DNA from 3 places in the Rhizobium sp. NLR22b genome. Region 3 is predicted to be linked to each of the others. Evidence: riboswitches for the same ligand, from Rfam matches in the RefSeq annotation. Region 3 holds a riboswitch; each other region holds the start of a gene.
What was found. A riboswitch is a leader RNA that binds a small molecule or an ion and turns the genes downstream of it on or off. The one in region 3 is predicted to bind cobalamin.
Positions count from the first base shown of each region.

Region 1 (5,765 bases), on a different contig from region 3:
ATCGAGAGCGATCTGAATGCCGGCCGCGTGCAGCTCTTCGAGAATGACGGCGGCGATAGCGGGATCCTGAATCAGCGCGTTTTCGGTGATCTCAACTTCCAGGCGTTGCGGCGGTAGCCGGCTTGCCGAAAGGACCTTGAGGATGCGGGACGTCAGCAGCCTGTCTTCCATCTGCACCGGCGAGACGTTGAAGGACAACGTGACATGCTCCGGCCAGGTGAGCGCATCGCTGCAGGCCTGCGCAAGGAGATCCTCGAACAAGGCGGTGATCATCCCGGTTTCCTCGGCAATGTCGATGAAAACAGTCGGCGGAATGTTGACGCCATCCTCGCCGATCCAGCGCGCGAGGGCTTCGAAACCGCAAAGCTGGCCGGTCTTCAGATCAATCAGCGGTTGATAGAAAGGCTTGATCGCCTTATTGGCGATCGCGGCGCGCAGTCTGGTTTCCAAGGAGGCGCGTTCCGTTACCCTATCCTGCATCGAATTTTCGAAGACGAGATGATGGTTGGGGCCGCGTGATTTGGCCTCATACATGGCGAGATCGGCACGGTGGGCGGCGTCTTCCAGCGGCTCGCTGCCCTCGACCCAACGATCGTAGCCGACGCTGGCGCCGACTTCGACGGCAAAACCATCGATATGAATCGGGCGGGTGACGGCCTGGATCAGCAGCTTGGCGAAGCGCTCCTCGCGTTGTGTCGTCAGGGCAAAGGCGACGACGATGAATTCGTCACCGCCGAAGCGGTAGACGCAATCGGCATTGCCGAGCGCGCAGATGCGTTTGGCAACTTCGACCAACAAGACGTCGCCGCCCTTGTGGCCGACGAGATCGTTGACCTTTTTGAAGCCGTCGAGGTCGACGGAGAAGATGGTGACGTTTTGGTTCCATTCCTCGATTTCGGCCTCGTCGCTTCTGACCGGCCGTGAGAGGATTTTGCGCTCGAAGGCATAGCGGTTCGGCAGCTTGGTCAGATGGTCGTGCGTTGCCGTCCAGTCGGCCTTTGCCTGGGCGGCGGCGCGCAGTTCCATTTCCTTGCGCAGATCGGCAATACGCAGCACCGAGTAGATGAAGCTCATGGTGCCGGCGATGCCGAGTCCCAGAACGAGCTTGTCGGCGCCGTATTCACGGAAAGCGGTCATGAAGGAAACCAGGCTGTCGTCGAACCGCAGCAATGTAGCTAGGAGCCAGAGGGTAATCCCCAAACCGACGATCGACATGCATTGCCTTCCGGCTCTGCTCTGGAAAAACACCGGCATTATGCCTTCTCCAACTCCACCCGCGCCGAGATATCACGAAAGTCTGAAATGTTCGTTGAAACCAGAAGGCGAATTATCGGAGGGGGCGGTTTGCGGTGAGCCGCCGGCAGACGGATAGCGTTGCGATGCGGCCAGGACCGGCACTGCGGCTGTTTCGCCGGTCCCGTTCAGGAAGAATGTTGCTACAGGTGATTGGGCCGAAAAGATGCCCAGAAGAACGAAGGCGAGCGTGCTGACGCATCGCTCGCCTTTTCCAGTGCTTCAGGCGGTGACGATCAGCAGCGGAACGCTGAGGATGAGACCGGCCAAAACCGTGAACGTGGCGACGCGCATCAACCGCAGGCGCCGTGTACGCTCTCCACTCCAATCATATGTCATTCTTCCATCTCCTTGGGACAAGGAAGTAGTCCCCGCAAAACCGGGTTCAACAGCAATGACGCGATTTGCTTGTGCAAGGCTGGATAAAATAAGGAATCTCTAATGCTGGAAGCGTAGCGACCAGCGGCTTCCGTTGCTGGTCATCCGAAGGATGGCGAGTGGCTCGACGTCGCTCAGCCAGAAGGAGGAGGGTGGCGCCTGAAGCACGTGGGCGACTGCAGCCCGGATGACGGCCGCGTGGCTGATGGCGATCACGTGACCGCTTCGGGCGGACTGGGCATCCATCCAGCCAGCGACGCGCTTTCGCAGGTCGAAAACACTCTCGCCGCCGTGAGGGGCCACCCCCGGCTCGGTCATCCAGGCCGTGAGGTTTTCCGGCTCTTCCGCCTCGATCGCCTCGATCGGCCTGCCAGCCCAGCGGCCATGGTCGCAATCTCGAAGCGACGGATCAATCTGCGCTTCGAGACGGAGCGCCTCAGCCGTCTGGAGGGCGCGCATGGCGGGGCTTGTGACAATACGATCGGCGTGGGGGAGGGCGGCCATCCTGGCTGCTTCTTCCACGGCCTTTTCTTCCAGCGGTTCGTCGAGCGGAAACTGGGCCTTGCGGTTCGCCGACGTCGCGCCGTGGCAGATCCAGGTGAGGCGCATATTCACGATTGTTCTGATCTCCGATGACGGGATGGGGACGGCCTTTGCCGGCTTCGTGAAGTTTCGTTGACAGTCTCTTCGGCGTGCAGATATAACCGTGCTGTTGCGGGTTTGGAAGCCGGTGGAAATCCGGCGCGGTCGCGCCACTGTGACCAGCGTGTCGAAACTTCTTCACGCTGGAAGTCAGACCCTGCCGCACAACACTCTTTCGACTGAACGCGTCATTCCGGAGGAATACATGTCTGACACCACTTTCGCGCCTGTCGCGGCGCCGGCGCCGATCCCTGTAGGGGAAATCCTTCCCTGGGCGATCTTCGGCGGTCTGCTGATGCTCATCGTTCTTTATTTCGTCGGCACCGAGGAGGGCGCGATGGCGCTGTTCAACGGCATGTATGTGCACGAATTCGTGCATGACGGCCGCCATCTCCTCGGATTTCCCTGTCACTAAAGCGCATCGCGATCTTTCGGATTCGCTTCTCGCGCTTTAGGTCTTTGTTTACGCATGTCGTTATCGCAAAACCGCTGCACAGTTTTGCGCGACAAGGGGGAATACTGACATGGTTGGAAAGCTTCTGCTTCGCGGCATGCTCGCGGGCCTGATTGCTGGCATCCTCGTTTTCGCCTTCGCCCATACCTTCGGCGAGCCGCTGGTCGATGCGGCAATCGCCTTCGAGGAAGCGAGCGCCCAGGCGGCGGGCGAAGCTGCCGAACCTGAAATCGTCAGCCGGGCCACGCAGGCCGGCCTCGGCCTTTTCACAGGCGTCATGGCCTACAGCATCGCCGTCGGCGGGCTTTTTTCGCTCGCCTTCGCCTTCGTGCACGGCCGCTTCAGCAGCCTATCGGCGCGCGGCACTTCGGCCGTCATCGCCATTGCCGCCTTCGTGGCGGTCGTGCTTGTTCCCGCCATCAAATATCCGGCCAACCCGCCGGCTGTCGGCAATCCCGATACGATCGGCGCCAGGACCGAACTGTTCTTCCTGATGATCGTCGTTTCGCTCGCCTCGCTGATTGCCGCGATCGCGCTGTCGCGCCGCCTTGGCGAGCGCTTCGGTCTCTGGAACGGCGCGATTATCGCCGGCGTCGCCTATCTCGTCTTCATCGGCTTCGTGCTTTATCTGTTGCCGCCGATCAATGAGGTGCCCGAGAATTTCTCGGCGATCGTGCTCTGGCGGTTCCGCACGACCACGCTCGGAATGCACGCGATCCTTTGGGCAGCGCTCGGTCTAGTTTTCGGAGCGCTGGCCGAAAGACGTCTTGCCGCCAAGAGCGGTCTGCGGCCGGCGTTCCGGTGATGCGGCATATCGGCAGGTTTGCTTTTCTCGGTCTGATCGCGAGCCTGTTGCCAATGTTTATCGGAAATGCCCTCGCCCATGGGAGCAGCTCTGGCGGCTCTCATCCCGGGCTCGATATTCCGGCAATTTCTCACGGCGAGATGGCGGTCATTTCGGAGTATCGCAGCAGCATCAGCATGCTGGCGTCGCGGGCGGCCGATACAAACGAATCGTTCCGGCGTGTCCTGAACTACTCGGAAATCCAGTATTCCTATTGCTTCTGGGGCCGGATGCCGGGCAGCGTGACGGACGAGGAAAGCCCTTTCAACGAATGCGCCCATGCCTATCTCGCGGCGACGAAAGCCGTGCTGATGGCGATGCGTGAGATGCCGCGAGAGGCAACCGCGGCGGGCGAAATCATCTCGGCCATCGACGCCGACATGGCGGGCCGCGGACTTGCCTTCATCACCTGCCAGTTCAGCGGTGAGGCTTTCAACACCGCCGATATTATCAAGCCGAGCTGGAGCAAGGTGCCGCTTCATCCTGCCAGCATGGCGTCACTGACGGGGTTGGCCGCTCTGTTCGGTCTGGCCGTTCTCGCGCTTCGTCGCGTCTCGCGGCCGAAGGCTCAGTCGTCGGAATAGCGCTGCTCGCGCCACGGATCGCCATACATATGGTAGCCGTTCTTTTCCCAGAAGCCGGCCTCGTCGGCGGCGATTAACTCGATGCGGCGCAGCCATTTGGCGCTCTTCCAGAAATAGAGATGCGGCACGACGAGCCGCAACGGGCCTCCGTGCTCCGGTGTCAGCGGCAGGCCTTCCCAGGAGGTCGCCAGGATCGCACCCTCGGCGGCGAAATCGGCGAGCGGCAGATTGGTGGTGTAGCCGTCGTAGCTCGTCAGCATCACGTAGGCTGCTTCCGGCCTCGGCATGGCGCGATCGAGCAGATCCCGCGTCGAAACGCCGTTCCATTTGTTATCGTAGCGCGACCAGGTGGTGACGCAGTGGATGTCGCTGATCCTGGTGCTCTGCTCGATCGCCTGGAATTCCGTCCAGGTGAGGGTGAGTGTCGTTTCGACCAGGCCGCGTACTTCAAGCCGCCAGCTCCCGGTTGAAATGACCGGTTGCTGGCCGAGATCGAGCACCGGCCAGTTCTTGACGAGGTGCTGGCCGGGCGGCAGGCGCTCGGCCTCGGGACGGCTGATGCGGCCGGTCAGGAACTTGCCCTCGGATGCCCAGCGGCGCTTGGAGTTTGTGAGCTTGCTGTCGGCGGGCGTCTGGTCGTCGCTCATGAACGGGTCTCCTTGCGGTGCAGCAATAGGACATCCGTCCCTGCCGAGTGTCAAGTTTCGGCGAGCTCTTGGAAATCTTCGCTTGCCTCATTAGACTGAGCCGTCGGGCATGCCTTGCTGGGGAGTGAAGGCAGAAAGGGAGGAGCCGGATCTGTCTTCGAGATATCGTGCTACCGCGGCGCTGCTGCTGGTGCCGCTCGTCATCTTCGCCTTCTTCACCTATGGAAGCGCGATTGCGACGCGCGCCTATATGGAGGAGGCTGCCGCTCAGGCGGGAACGGCGCTACGCCTTGCCGTCTCGGCGCTCAGCGGCCACCTCAACCGCTACGAGGCGCTGCCGGCGCTGATCGCCGATCACGACGATATCAAGGAACTGGTCAGCGCGCCCGACGACATGGCACTGCGTGATGCGGCCAATCTCTATCTCAAGGAGATCAACGGGCTCTTAAAATCTTCCGACATCTATGTGGTGAAGCCGGACGGGGAGACGATCGCGGCGAGCAATTACGATGGACCGGGGAGCTTCGTCGGCCAGAATTTCAATTACCGGCCTTATTTCCAGGAGGCGATCGAAGGCCGGCAGGCGCGGTTTTATGCTCTCGGCACCACATCGCTAAAGCGCGGCTACTATTTCTCTGCCCCGATCAGGGTCGGCGCGGATATTCGCGGTGTCATCGTCTTCAAGGTCGATATCGACATGATCGAATCCTCCTGGAGCGGCGGCGAATACAAGATCTTCGTCTCCGATCCCGAGGGCATCATCTTCATGTCCGGCAGCCCGGAATGGCTCTATGGCGCGATCCTGCCGCTGACGGCCGACCGTATCGCCCGCACCGAGGCGTCGCGGCGCTATGCCAATGCGAAGCTGACGGCGCTGCCGGTGACGCGTCATCGCTTCGAGCCGCATGATCTGATGACGCTTG
Region 1 is NZ_JABDWM010000003.1:356,581-362,345, forward strand. It holds gene HJC00_RS07840 (bifunctional diguanylate cyclase/phosphodiesterase) at 1-1,254, opposite strand, end outside; gene HJC00_RS07845 (histidine phosphatase family protein) at 1,732-2,286, opposite strand; cobalamin riboswitch at 2,343-2,493, shown strand; gene HJC00_RS07850 (CbtB domain-containing protein) at 2,519-2,728, shown strand; gene HJC00_RS07855 (CbtA family protein) at 2,838-3,572, shown strand; gene HJC00_RS07860 (hypothetical protein) at 3,626-4,195, shown strand; gene HJC00_RS07865 (sulfite oxidase-like oxidoreductase) at 4,180-4,842, opposite strand; gene HJC00_RS07870 (sensor histidine kinase) at 4,952-5,765, shown strand, end outside.
Region 1: it holds a riboswitch for cobalamin, as region 3 does, so the genes downstream of both, HJC00_RS07850 (CbtB domain-containing protein) here and cobU (bifunctional adenosylcobinamide kinase/adenosylcobinamide-phosphate guanylyltransferase) in region 3, are expected to answer to the same signal.

Region 2 (5,765 bases), on a different contig from region 3:
AAGAGAAATACCTTAAGAGACAAGGTACGGCGAATGGACGCCACCTTTGACCGATCGACACTTTCTCACTTCCGGACGATGCCGTGAAACGCCGAAACCTGTCTCTTGCTCTTGTGCTTGCGCTGGCATCGCCGGCTGCCGCACAGAGCAGCGCCGTCTGCAACGACCTGCGTGGTCGCCTGGCCGACCTACCACGATCGATCGGCAACAATAACGGGCAGGAAGCGCGCCAATATGCCAGCGCAATCGCCGAGCAGAACCTCGAGCTGCGCAAGGTCCGCAACGATCTGCGCAGCTATGGCTGCACCTCGGGTAGCATGGTGGTGATCGGCGGCGAGAATGCCGATTTTTGCGCCGAGCTTTCTGATGCCGAAGCCCGGATGGTCGACAATATCCGTTATCTCCAGGATCAGCGCGACGAGTTGCGCAGCCAGGCCGGCGATGACGACGCGCGCCGGGAATTGACGGCGGCCCTCGAACGCAATGGCTGCAGCAGCGACAATTTCTATGCCCCGACCGAGCGCAGCGCCAGCGATCCTGCCCCAAGCGTCGAGGAACAGGCGATGCGCACCGACACCTTCATCCCGCTTGGCGGCGGTGAAGAGGCCGATCCATTTTACGGCCTGCCGAGGGCCGAAATGTTTTCGCCGGTCAGCACCATTTGCGTTCGCAGCTGCGACGGCGGCTTCTTCCCGATCAGTTCGAACACCACCTCGGTCGATTTCGGCCGCGATGCGCAGACCTGCGCCAAGATGTGCCCCGGCATCGAGACCGAGCTCTTCTATCGCGACGTGACCAGCACCGAAGCCTCGAACATGATCTCGGTCGCAACAGGCGCGCCCTATAGCGCCATGAAGAACGCCTTTGCCTACAAGAACCGCGCTCCCGGCGAGAAAAATACCTGCGCCTGCAATCTGACCGCCTATTACGAGGAGATGCGCGGCAAGCAGACCCTGGGCGAACCGCCGCAGCAGGGCTCGATCACGACGGTCCGCACCAATCCGCCGGCGAAAGATACTGCGGCAGCAGCAGTCCCGCCGCAGCCATCCGTTCCCGAGCGTCCCTACGACCCCACGCAGAACAAGGTCCGTCAGGTCGGCCCGCAATTCCTTGCTGGCGACCAGGGCTCGATCGACCTTGCCAATCCGGCGACGCCGGGCCCGCAACCACAACAGCAGTAATTGCTAAGGGTCGTTGCGTCCCCATCCGTCGTGGAAAACCAGTTCCTCGAGCGGCAGCCGCTGCCGCCAGCCTTTGACCGAGAGTTCCGGTTCATCATAAAGCCGATCGACAAAGCCGGCGCAGAGCCAAGCGACCACCTCGATATGCTCGGGTATGCCGAGAATTGATTTCAGGTCGCCTTCACGAAAGATGCTGACCCAGCCGATGCCGACCCCTTCGGCGCGGGCCGCAAGCCAGAGGTTCTGGATGGCGCAAACGGTCGAATAGGAATCCATCCGCGGATTGTGCGTCCGTCCCAGCACCACGCTGCCGCCGCGAGTGGGATCGCAGGTCACGCATATGCCGAGCGGCGCCTCCACGATGCCTTCGAGCTTGAGGGACCGATAGGCCTGCCGCCGCTCGCCTTCGAACATCGACGCCGCCTCTTCGTTGGCCTTGGCAAAGGCGTCGCGCACGCGCGCACGGACAGCTGGACTATTCACCAGAATGAAATTCCATGGCTGCATGAAGCCGACCGACGGCGCATGATGGGCGGCTGTCAGGAGCCGCGCCACGACGTCGTCGGGCAACGGATCGGGCAGGAACTGGCTGCGCACGTCACGCCGCGTCATGATCGCGTGATACACGGCTTCGCGCTCGGCCAGCGAAAAACCGGACGCCGCCGAAAGGGCATCCGCATCAAAGGGTCGCATCGTCAAATCCCCAACAACGCAACCGCCCGCCGTCCGCGCGGGTTGGGTCTATCTCGCCAGGCCGGTCTTCTGACTTGGCTTCATCCATCTGCCGCAGCCTTCCCGGCAAAAGCCAGTGGCGCGATGAAGCGGCAGACGTCGGCCTTACAGCGTTGGGCACGTTCCGGCCTTGCACCGGATTCCCGATTCTCCCGCCTGGACGGCGGGCACCTGACGGCGCATCTATTTCAGGAAACCGACGCGGCGGCAAGTGCACGCAGACCGAACCTGAAACCACGGCTGCATATGGCTGATCGAGGGGCGGATCACCGGGCAGACAACCCCCTCCTCGGCGATCTTTTGGTCGCAGGAGGAAACAGCCTCTGTGTGCCCGCCCATCCTCCTCTACTTTATGATTTATTCACACATCAAATCCACACTGCCTTTGCGCGTTTTGGGTCGCAAACTCCGACATGGGCATGAGCGCTCGTGATGTGACCGTCAGCGTCGATGCCGCGCTGATGTGCCGGTCGCGAAGATGGTCGACCGAGCCGCAATTCCAGGCTCCACGGATGTTCCAATTCTTGAAAACGATGCCCCTGACAGCCAAGCTGGCGGCGATTATCGTTGCCGTCAATCTCTGCGGCATTTCCGCCTTGGCCACCTATACATGGATGTATGAAACCCGGGCGCTGGTTGACGGCGCCCACGCAAATTGGTCCAAGGATGCGGAGCAGTTTGCATCTCTGGCCGCCGGCGGCGTCAAATGGGGCAAGGCGAACGCCGTTCGCGAGGCTTATTCGCTGTATCGTGACGATCCCTCGCTCGATCTTGTGCAATTTGCCGCATTCAACGCAGAGCTCGCTGCCGTCGACAGCTGGACCCGCGACGGCGTTTCCGGTTTGCCAACGCCGGCCGACCTGGCGACCCGCCTCAGCGCAAAACCCGACAAAACGACGATCGATGACAGCGGAATGTCCGCCGGTTTGGTCACGATTATCGCGCCGCTGCCGCTGGACAAGTCGGGCAAGACAACCGGCTACATCGTCACGAACTGGTCTGTCGAAAAAATCACTTCCGAAGTCCGCCAGAAGGTCCTCGTTTCGCTGCTCACGCAGTCCGCCATCACCGTTCTCGCCGTCATCGCTTTCCTCCTCGCCATGCGCAGCCTCGTTGGCAGGCCGCTCAGGATCCTCAGCAAACGAATTGGCGCGCTGCAGAATGGCGACCTCGCCTCCTCCGTCGCCTACAAGGAGAATGGCGACGAAATCGGCTTCCTCGCCCGTGCGCTGGAGGTCTTCCGTCACGAGGCGATCGCAAAGGTCGAAAGAGAGCAAGTCACTGCCGAGCAGACCGCCTCGTTCGACGCCGAACGGGCCCGCAACGCATTGCTGACGGAAGAAGCCGGCAACAGGCAACGGCTGGTGATGACCACTCTTGCGAACGCATTGGAAAGACTGGCCGCCGGCGACTTCTCGATCCAGCTTGCCGATCTCGGCCCTGAATTCGATAAATTGCGGCAGGACTTCAACAACATGGTCCAGGCCGTCGCAGCCGCGCTGACAGAGATAAAGATCGCTTCCGTCGCGGTTGAGGGCGGATCGAGCGAGCTGGCTTCCTCCGCAGATCAGCTGGCCAAACGGACCGAACAGCAGGCGGCAGCACTGGAACAGACCGCTGCGGCACTAGATGAAGTGACGACGACAGTCAAAACATCGTCGCAGCGGGCTGAAAATGCTGGACAATTGGTCGAGGAAACCAAGCGAGGTGCTCACGTCTCGGCGACGGTGGTGCGCGACGCGATCGGCGCGATGGACCGGATCCAAACCTCCTCCAGTCAGATCGGCCGCATCATCGGCGTCATCGACGAAATCGCATTCCAGACGAATCTGCTGGCGCTGAATGCCGGCGTCGAGGCCGCACGTGCCGGCGAGGCCGGCAAGGGATTTGCGGTTGTCGCACAGGAGGTTCGTGAACTCGCCCAGCGCTCGGCAAATGCGGCAAAGGAAATCAAGAACCTGATCAACGTTTCCGGCCAAGAGGTTGCTGCCGGCGTCGGGCTGGTGAACGAGACCGGCGACGCTCTCCTGAAGATCGAGGAGCAGATCAACCGCATCAGCGACAGCATCGCTACCCTCGTTCAGTCCTATCGCGAGCAGGCGACCGGTCTGCAGGAAATCAACGGCGCGATCAACCAGATGGATCATGCGACGCAGCAGAACGCGGTGATGGTCGAAGAAACGAACGCGGCCTGCCAGGAACTGCTGTCGCAGGGACGCCGGCTGCAGGATTCGGCCGGCCGGTTCCTCGTCGGCGCATCCTTGGCGAGTCAGCCCAGGCCGGTCCAGCCGAGCGCCAGTCAATCTCGTCCGGAAACCAGAACCGTCGTGCCGCGGCTTGCAGGAAATGCAGCCGTTGCCGCTTCTCCCGGTGCCTGGGAGGAGTTCTGACGCCGCCCCCCCGACGAGACTTTATTTTTCAGCAACTGATCACAGGAAGGGAACAGTTATGAAGAGAGTTGTGACCGCATTGCTTTTCACCTCTGCCGCTATCGTCGCGCCCATGAGCGTATCGATGGCTGAGGATGCCAAGCTTGCCCCTATCGCCGACTACGTGAAGAGCGACGTGAAGCCCTGGCTGAACGATCCCGCCATCATCGAGGCCATCAAGGCGCAGGACACTGCGAACGCCAAGCTGAGCGAAGCCGACATCGACGCTCTCGACAAGAAATGGCGTGGCGAGGTCGACGGTTCCGACCATTCCATGATCGATGGCGTGCTTGGCAATGCGCTGTCGAAATTCCTTCAGGCGAAGAAAGAAGCGTCTGGCGGCAAGATTACCGAGATCTTTGTCATGGACGCAAAAGGGCTGAATGTCGGTCAAAGCGACGTCACCTCCGACTACTGGCAGGGCGACGAGGCGAAATTCCAGAAGTCCTTCGGCGCCGGCAAGGATGCCGTCTTCGTCGACGAGATCGAGAAGGACGAATCGACCCAGACACTGCAGTCGCAGGCAAGCATCACGATCTCGGACGAAGCGGGAACGCCGATCGGCGCGGTCACCGTCGGCGTGAACGTCGACGCCCTCTGATTGCGGCATGCGCATTTTTCGCGCGAATTATAGACCATATGGCCCGGAAGTGGACGCTTCCGGGCCATAGGCTTTGCCTCCCGAACCAGGAAGCCGCTCCCTCGAACGGTGGTTTCAGCTTGCAAATTTTGCGTGACAATGGACGGCGGCGACGCTACATACGCGCCATGTCCACGACTTCAATCTACGCCTCGCGATTTTATTCGTACCGCTGCTCCCAGCGGATGCGGGCCCGTGCGTAACTGAATTCGACGCGACGACCACCCGAACAGCCGCTAGTCTACCTGGCGGCTTTTTTCTTCCGCACGGTACGACCAAACAGGAGCCATGCCGTGCCCGACACCATCGATGATCTGCGTATTCTCGAGATCACCCCGCTGACCAAACCCGCCGATATCATCGCGGAAATTCCCCGAACCGCTTCAGTCAGCGAGACGGTGACCAGCAATCGCAATGCCATCCATCAAATTCTCAAGGGTGAAGACGATCGCCTGATCGTCGTCATCGGCCCCTGCTCCATCCACGATCCGGTTGCCGCACGCGAATATGCCGCGCGGTTGGCCGAGCAGCGACAGCGCTTCTCCAGCGATCTGGAAATCGTCATGCGCGTCTATTTCGAAAAGCCCCGCACCACGGTCGGCTGGAAGGGCTTGATGAACGACCCGCATCTCGATGGCAGCTACCGTATCGAGGAAGGGCTGAGAATTGCCAGACGCCTGCTGCTCGACATCAACGCGATGGGCCTACCCGCCGGCGTCGAATTCCTTGAGACGATCACGCCGCAATACATCGCCGATCTCGTCAGCTGGGGTGCGATCGGCG
Region 2 is NZ_JABDWM010000012.1:73,714-79,478, reverse strand. It holds gene HJC00_RS19790 (DUF2865 domain-containing protein) at 84-1,181, shown strand; gene bluB (5,6-dimethylbenzimidazole synthase) at 1,185-1,874, opposite strand; cobalamin riboswitch at 1,916-2,103, opposite strand; gene HJC00_RS19780 (HAMP domain-containing methyl-accepting chemotaxis protein) at 2,426-4,303, shown strand; gene HJC00_RS19775 (hypothetical protein) at 4,362-4,943, shown strand; gene HJC00_RS19770 (3-deoxy-7-phosphoheptulonate synthase) at 5,276-5,765, shown strand, end outside.
Region 2: it holds a riboswitch for cobalamin, as region 3 does, so the genes downstream of both, bluB (5,6-dimethylbenzimidazole synthase) here and cobU (bifunctional adenosylcobinamide kinase/adenosylcobinamide-phosphate guanylyltransferase) in region 3, are expected to answer to the same signal.

Region 3 (5,765 bases):
TATCGGGCGGGCGGACGAATTATCGTCAAGGCGTGGAGCAGGCGCTCGATGAGATCGCCGGGGAATTGCAACGTTGCCTCGACCCACACTGGCTGGCCGGGCTGATTGATTAGCCGCCACCCATCAAGGCCGCGCCTGCGGTTTCGCGTCTCGGGTGCGGCGCGTTGAAGAAGGTCGCGCAAGGGGCCATTTGAGAGTACCGGATTTCGCTGCCAATCAGAAAGGCCGAGAGAGGCCCGCTCGAAAACACGTTGGCCGGAGGTCGGAGTCTCAGAGGATAGGCGCATCTTCGGTCGTGCTGCATTACTTAATTCGCTCAAGAGTAGAATCGCGATGCGAAGCAGGCTAATAAAAGGTTGTTGATCCTCACGCGGAGGCTTGGAAATTAAAGATCATATCCAGTGGGTTATAGAGCAGGGAATCACCAGCGAGCATATTGGTGATCTCGTCGCCGGCCTGTGTGAACGGCTGATTGCGGACGGGTTTCCGATCTGGCGGGCAAGCATCCGCATGCCGTCCCTGCATCCGATGTATCGCGGCGTCGCGGCCAATTTCATGCGGGGCGGTGAGACTGTTCTCGAGAATGCGGAGCACGGCAGCGAGACCGAGCGCAACTTCGAGAAGACGCCGATATTCTATCTTCTGAACCGCGGTGAGAAGACGGGGCGATGGAACCTGGCGAAAGGCGAGGGTCTCCACTATGGCGAGCTCCACGAATTTGCGCTTGCCGGTGGCACGGACCATGTGGTCAATCTTTTCGAGTTCCCGAAGGAAGTCGCGCTGCGCGGGCTCGGTTTCTCTCTGACGAGCGATTCTCCGGGCGGATTTTCAGATGATCAGCTGGCGATCATCGATGAACTGTTCCCAGCGCTGGGGCTTGCCGCTTACCGTGTCGCGGTTTCCAAGACCGCGACCGATATCCTCGCCGTCTATACCGGCGCCAGGACGAGCGCGCGCATCCTTGCCGGTGAAACCCGCAGGGGAATGGGCGGCTCCATCGATGCTGCCATCCTGCTTGCCGACCTCCGCAACTTCACGGCGCTGACCGAGGCCTATCAGCCGGGGGAGATCGTCGGCTTTCTCAACGAGCACTTCGAACTGATCGACCGGCACGTCGAGGAAAATTCCGGCGAGATCCTCAAGTTCATGGGCGATAGCGTGTTGGCAATCTTTCCGACGGACGCCGAGGATCCGCAAAGGGCTTGCAAGGCCGCATTGGCTTCGGCGCAGAACCTGCTGAGGGCAAACGAGGAGCTCAATCGCGAACGGACGCTGGATGGTGGCCCCGATATCGGTATTGATGTCGTCTTGCATCTCGGCGAGGTTTTTTACGGAAATGTCGGCGCCCAGGGCCGGCTGGACTTCACCGTGATCGGCAGGGCCGTCAACGAGGCGTCGCGGCTTGAAAAGCTGTGCGGAACGCTTGAGCAGCCCCTGCTGTTGTCAGAAAGCTTCGCAGCGACCTGCGCCGTGCCCTGCGACTATCTCGGCGCTTTCGATCTGCGCGGCGTTTCGAAGAGAGCCGACGTTTACAGGCTTGCCCGCGCCGCTTCTTAGGCTCGCTCAAATCTCGCCCGACACCTCGCGGCGGCGCCGGTCGAGTTCTTCGCTGTAGCGGCGCAGCGTGTGGCTTTCGCTGAGCTGTCCCACCACCTTGCGCTCGATCAGATTGTTGACGACGGCGAGCGCTTCGCTTTCGCTCCTGTCGAAGATCGCCGCCGCCTGCTTTGCATTCATCTGCGGCTGCAGGAAATCATTGCGGTAGCGGACGAAATCGGCAAGCCTCTGGCTCTCGTCCTGGGCGTCGGTCGGATTGGCGTAGATCTCGGGCACGAGCACGAGGCCAGCATATTTTTCGTTCTCCTCTGTGAGAATGACGCGTTGGGTTGAGCCGATCGGGAAGGCCTTCTTGAAGTCTTCCAGCGAGATATCGGCCTTTGCCGTCTTCACGTCGGCGCGCATCAGCTTGTTCACCGTCAGATTGCGGATCCAGCCAACGTCGTGGGCGCTGCGGATGCTTTCGCCGCGCAGGTGGAAGCGCCATGTGGCGAAGGAGTAGCCGAAGGTCGAGCGCACGACGAGCGAGGAGGTGATGACGGCGGCAAGAACCAGTGCCGTGATCGGGAAATCGCCAGTGATTTCGAGCGCCAGAAAGGTCATCGTCAATGGCCCGCCAATGACGGCGACCGCCAGGGAACTCATCCCGACCACGGCATAAATGACCGGCGTCAATGTCGCATCGGCGAAATAGGGGCCGCAATAAGCAAAGAGCTTGCCGAGCAGGGCGCCCATGAACAGCGAGGCGAAGAACAGCCCGCCTCTGAAACCGGAGCCGATCGAGATCGCCGAGGCAAGGGATTTCAGGAGGAAGAGACCGATCAGCGCCGGGATTGCCACGTCGCGGGAGAGGTTCAGATGCAGCGCGCCGTGGCCAGCCGAGAGCACCTGCGGCGAAATCATCGCCAGAAGCCCGACGATAATGCCGCCGAGCGCCGGGCGAAAGGGCGGGGCAATCGAGCTTTTGCGCGCCACCTCCTCGACGAAGGCCACGCCCTGCATGAGGAGAATGCCAACGCCGGCGCAGAAGACGCCGAGCAGCAGCGCCGGGATATAATCGGCCGGCACGACCGAGCCGAAGCTGCCGATATCGATGGTGAAATCGCCCTCGGCAAGCAACCTTGCGATGAGGGTTGAAACGAGGGCGGAGACGACGACCGGGGTCAACGACACGATGGTGTAGGTGCCGATGATCAGCTCGAAGGCGTAGAAGGCGCCCGTCAGCGGCGCGTTGAAAGCGGCGGCGATGGCGCCGGCCGCGCCGCAACCGACGAGTATGCGCAGGTCCGAGCGGCGCAGCTGCAGCTTGAGGCCGAATTTGGAGGCAATGCCGGCGGCGAGCTGGGTATAGCCGGCCTCCAGACCGACGGAGGCGCCGAAGCCGTTGGAGATCAGGTTCTGTACGGCAACGATGATGCTGTCGGTCAACGAGAGGCGGCCGCCATGCAGCGCATTCGCCTCGATCGGGTCGACCATCGGTTTCTTGCGCCGTTTGGCGAGGACCAGAAGCAGCAGGCCGAGCAGGGTACCGCCGATGACCGGGGCGGTAAGCAGCAGCATCTTGTCCTCGATGACCGACGCGCTCAACCTTTCGCTGTCGGCGATGCCGAAAACTAGCTGGTGCAACTCGTTGGAGACATAGCTCATGCCGGTCACGGCAAGACCCGAGGCGATGCCGACGATGGCGCCTGCCAGCGACAAGCCAACTTCGCTGCGGCGCGTCAGGGCGCGCAGCCGGCCCGGATCGAAGAAAACACGCAGCGTGCGCAGGCGCCGCCGATCCAATTTCATAAGCATGGCTAGACAACTAGGCGATGAGAGGCCGGGTCAAGGGCGGAGGTGCAGTCGCCTTGCAACGCAATTGCGGCGAAAAGCCGACGGTCGGGTCAAATATTTATGACGTAAGCCGCTGATAATAGACGATATTTCCGGTAGGGTCAGTGGTGTTGGCCGATCTTTTGCGCAGTCTGGAGCTGGAGCGGTTTCGAAGGTCGGTTGACTTCACCCCCCGGCTTGCCTAACCATCCCAGGGATAACGGATGGTTCCGGATCGGCATTTCGCCTTCCGGATGAAAAGGGAATGTGACGGGGCGGACCCACATCGGGCGCATTCATCACAGCCGACCCCGCGACTGTAGAGCGGTCAGGGTCTTCCATCCGGCATCGAACCCTTTCGGCCGGCGGGCTGCAATCGTGCAGGCGGGCGGGATGGGCGGCATGCCGGAAAAGCCACTGGAAATGCATGGTGATCAACCGGGGTCGGACGCCTCTATCTCTACGAATCGTCCACCTTTTCACCGAGGCAGCCGGGAAGGCGAGGCAGATCCGCTGGCACGATCAGGGGCGACCGGACTTCCGGTTCGCCCCGATCGCCGCCGATAACCGCGAGCCAGGAGACCTGCCTTCCGTGCCGGGCGAAAAGCCCAACCCTGGGCAAGAGACCCGCTGCCAGCACGGAGGTTGTTTTGGCTGAACGATTGAATTCAGCGCCGCCTCTGGTGGTGCGCTTGGAAGGTGACTTGCAGATGCCGCCGCCGTCCGGCACGGGGCCGCTGGGAAGGAGTTTCCTTTCCTCCCTCATTCCTGTGCTTGTCACAGGAATCCAGCGGGCCCAAGTCCTTGGGCACAGGAGAATCCCTTCACGGCAGCATAGAATTATTCACGGCGCCGACGCGCCGTGGCTGGATTCCTATGACAAGCACAGGAATGAGGTGGGGCGGGGTACCGCATCCGGTCATAGGACTGTCTGGGCATGACGGCTGCCCCCTCCCACACCCTCATCCTCGGCGGCGCCCGTTCCGGCAAATCCCGTTTTGCCGAAAATCTCGTTATGGCAAGCGGCGACGAGCGCCACTACCTCGCCACCGGCCGTGCCTGGGACGAGGAGATGCAGACGCGTATTGCCCAGCACAAGGCCGATCGCGGCCCTTCCTGGACGACGCATGAGGAGCCGCTCGATCTTCTCGGCGTGCTTGCCGCGATCGACGGCGAGGGGCGCATTGTGCTTGTCGATTGCCTGACTCTCTGGGTGACCAACCTGATGATGGCGGAGCGCGAGATGGCTGTGGAATTTGCCGCGCTCGCTGATTTCCTGCCTGGCGCCAAGGCGCGGCTGGTCTTCGTTTCCAACGAGGTTGGCCTCGGCATCGTGCCTGACAATCGGATGGCGCGCGATTTTCGCGATCATGCCGGACGGCTGCACCAAATAATCGCGGCGCAGGCCGACGAAGTCTATTTCATCGCGGCCGGTCTGCCGCTGAAAATGAAGGGTTGAAGTTCCATGATCCAGCAGAAAATCCCCGCAACCGTCATCACCGGCTTCCTTGGCGCCGGCAAGACGACGATGATCCGCAACCTGCTCACCAATGCCGGCGGCAAAAAGATTGCGCTTATCATCAACGAATTCGGCGATCTCGGTGTCGATGGCGAGGTGCTGAAGGGCTGCGGCGCGGAGAATTGCAGCGAGGACGACATTATCGAGCTCACCAATGGCTGCATCTGCTGCACCGTCGCCGACGATTTCATTCCAACGATGACGAAGCTCCTGGAGCGCGAACAGCGGCCTGACCATATCGTCATCGAAACCTCCGGCCTCGCCCTGCCGCAGCCGCTGGTCTCCGCCTTCAACTGGCCTGATATCCGCACCCAGGTGACCGTCGACGGCGTCATTACGGTTGTCGACAGTGCGGCCGTTGCCGCCGGCCGTTTCGCCGATGACCATGCTGCTGTCGAGGCGGCGCGCGTCGAGGACGACTCGCTCGATCACGAGAGCCCGATCGAGGAGCTGTTCGAAGACCAGCTCACATGCGCCGATCTCATCGTCCTCAACAAGACCGACCTGATCGATGGGGATGGCCTGGGCCGCGTGAAGAACGAAGTCGCCTCCCGCATCGCCCGCAAGCCGGTCATGATCGAGGCCAGGAATGGCGAGGTGCCGGCAGGCGTGTTGCTCGGCCTCGGCATCGGCGCGGAAGACGATATCGCCAACCGCAAATCCCATCACGAGCTGGAGCACGAGGATGGGGCGCCACACGACCACGACGAGTTCGACAGCTTCGTTGTCGAACTCGGCGCTGTTTCCGATCCGACAGGCTTTGTCGAGAAGCTGAAGGGCATCATCGCCGAGCATGATGTGCTGCGCCTCAAGGGCTTCATCGACGTCTCGGGCAAGCCCATGCGCCTGCAACTGCAGGCCGTCGGCAGCCGCA
Region 3 is NZ_JABDWM010000007.1:229,310-235,074, forward strand. It holds gene HJC00_RS14050 (cobyric acid synthase) at 1-113, shown strand, start outside; gene HJC00_RS14055 (adenylate/guanylate cyclase domain-containing protein) at 379-1,557, shown strand; gene HJC00_RS14060 (chloride channel protein) at 1,564-3,354, opposite strand; cobalamin riboswitch at 3,581-3,978, shown strand; gene cobU (bifunctional adenosylcobinamide kinase/adenosylcobinamide-phosphate guanylyltransferase) at 4,310-4,831, shown strand; gene cobW (cobalamin biosynthesis protein CobW) at 4,838-5,765, shown strand, end outside.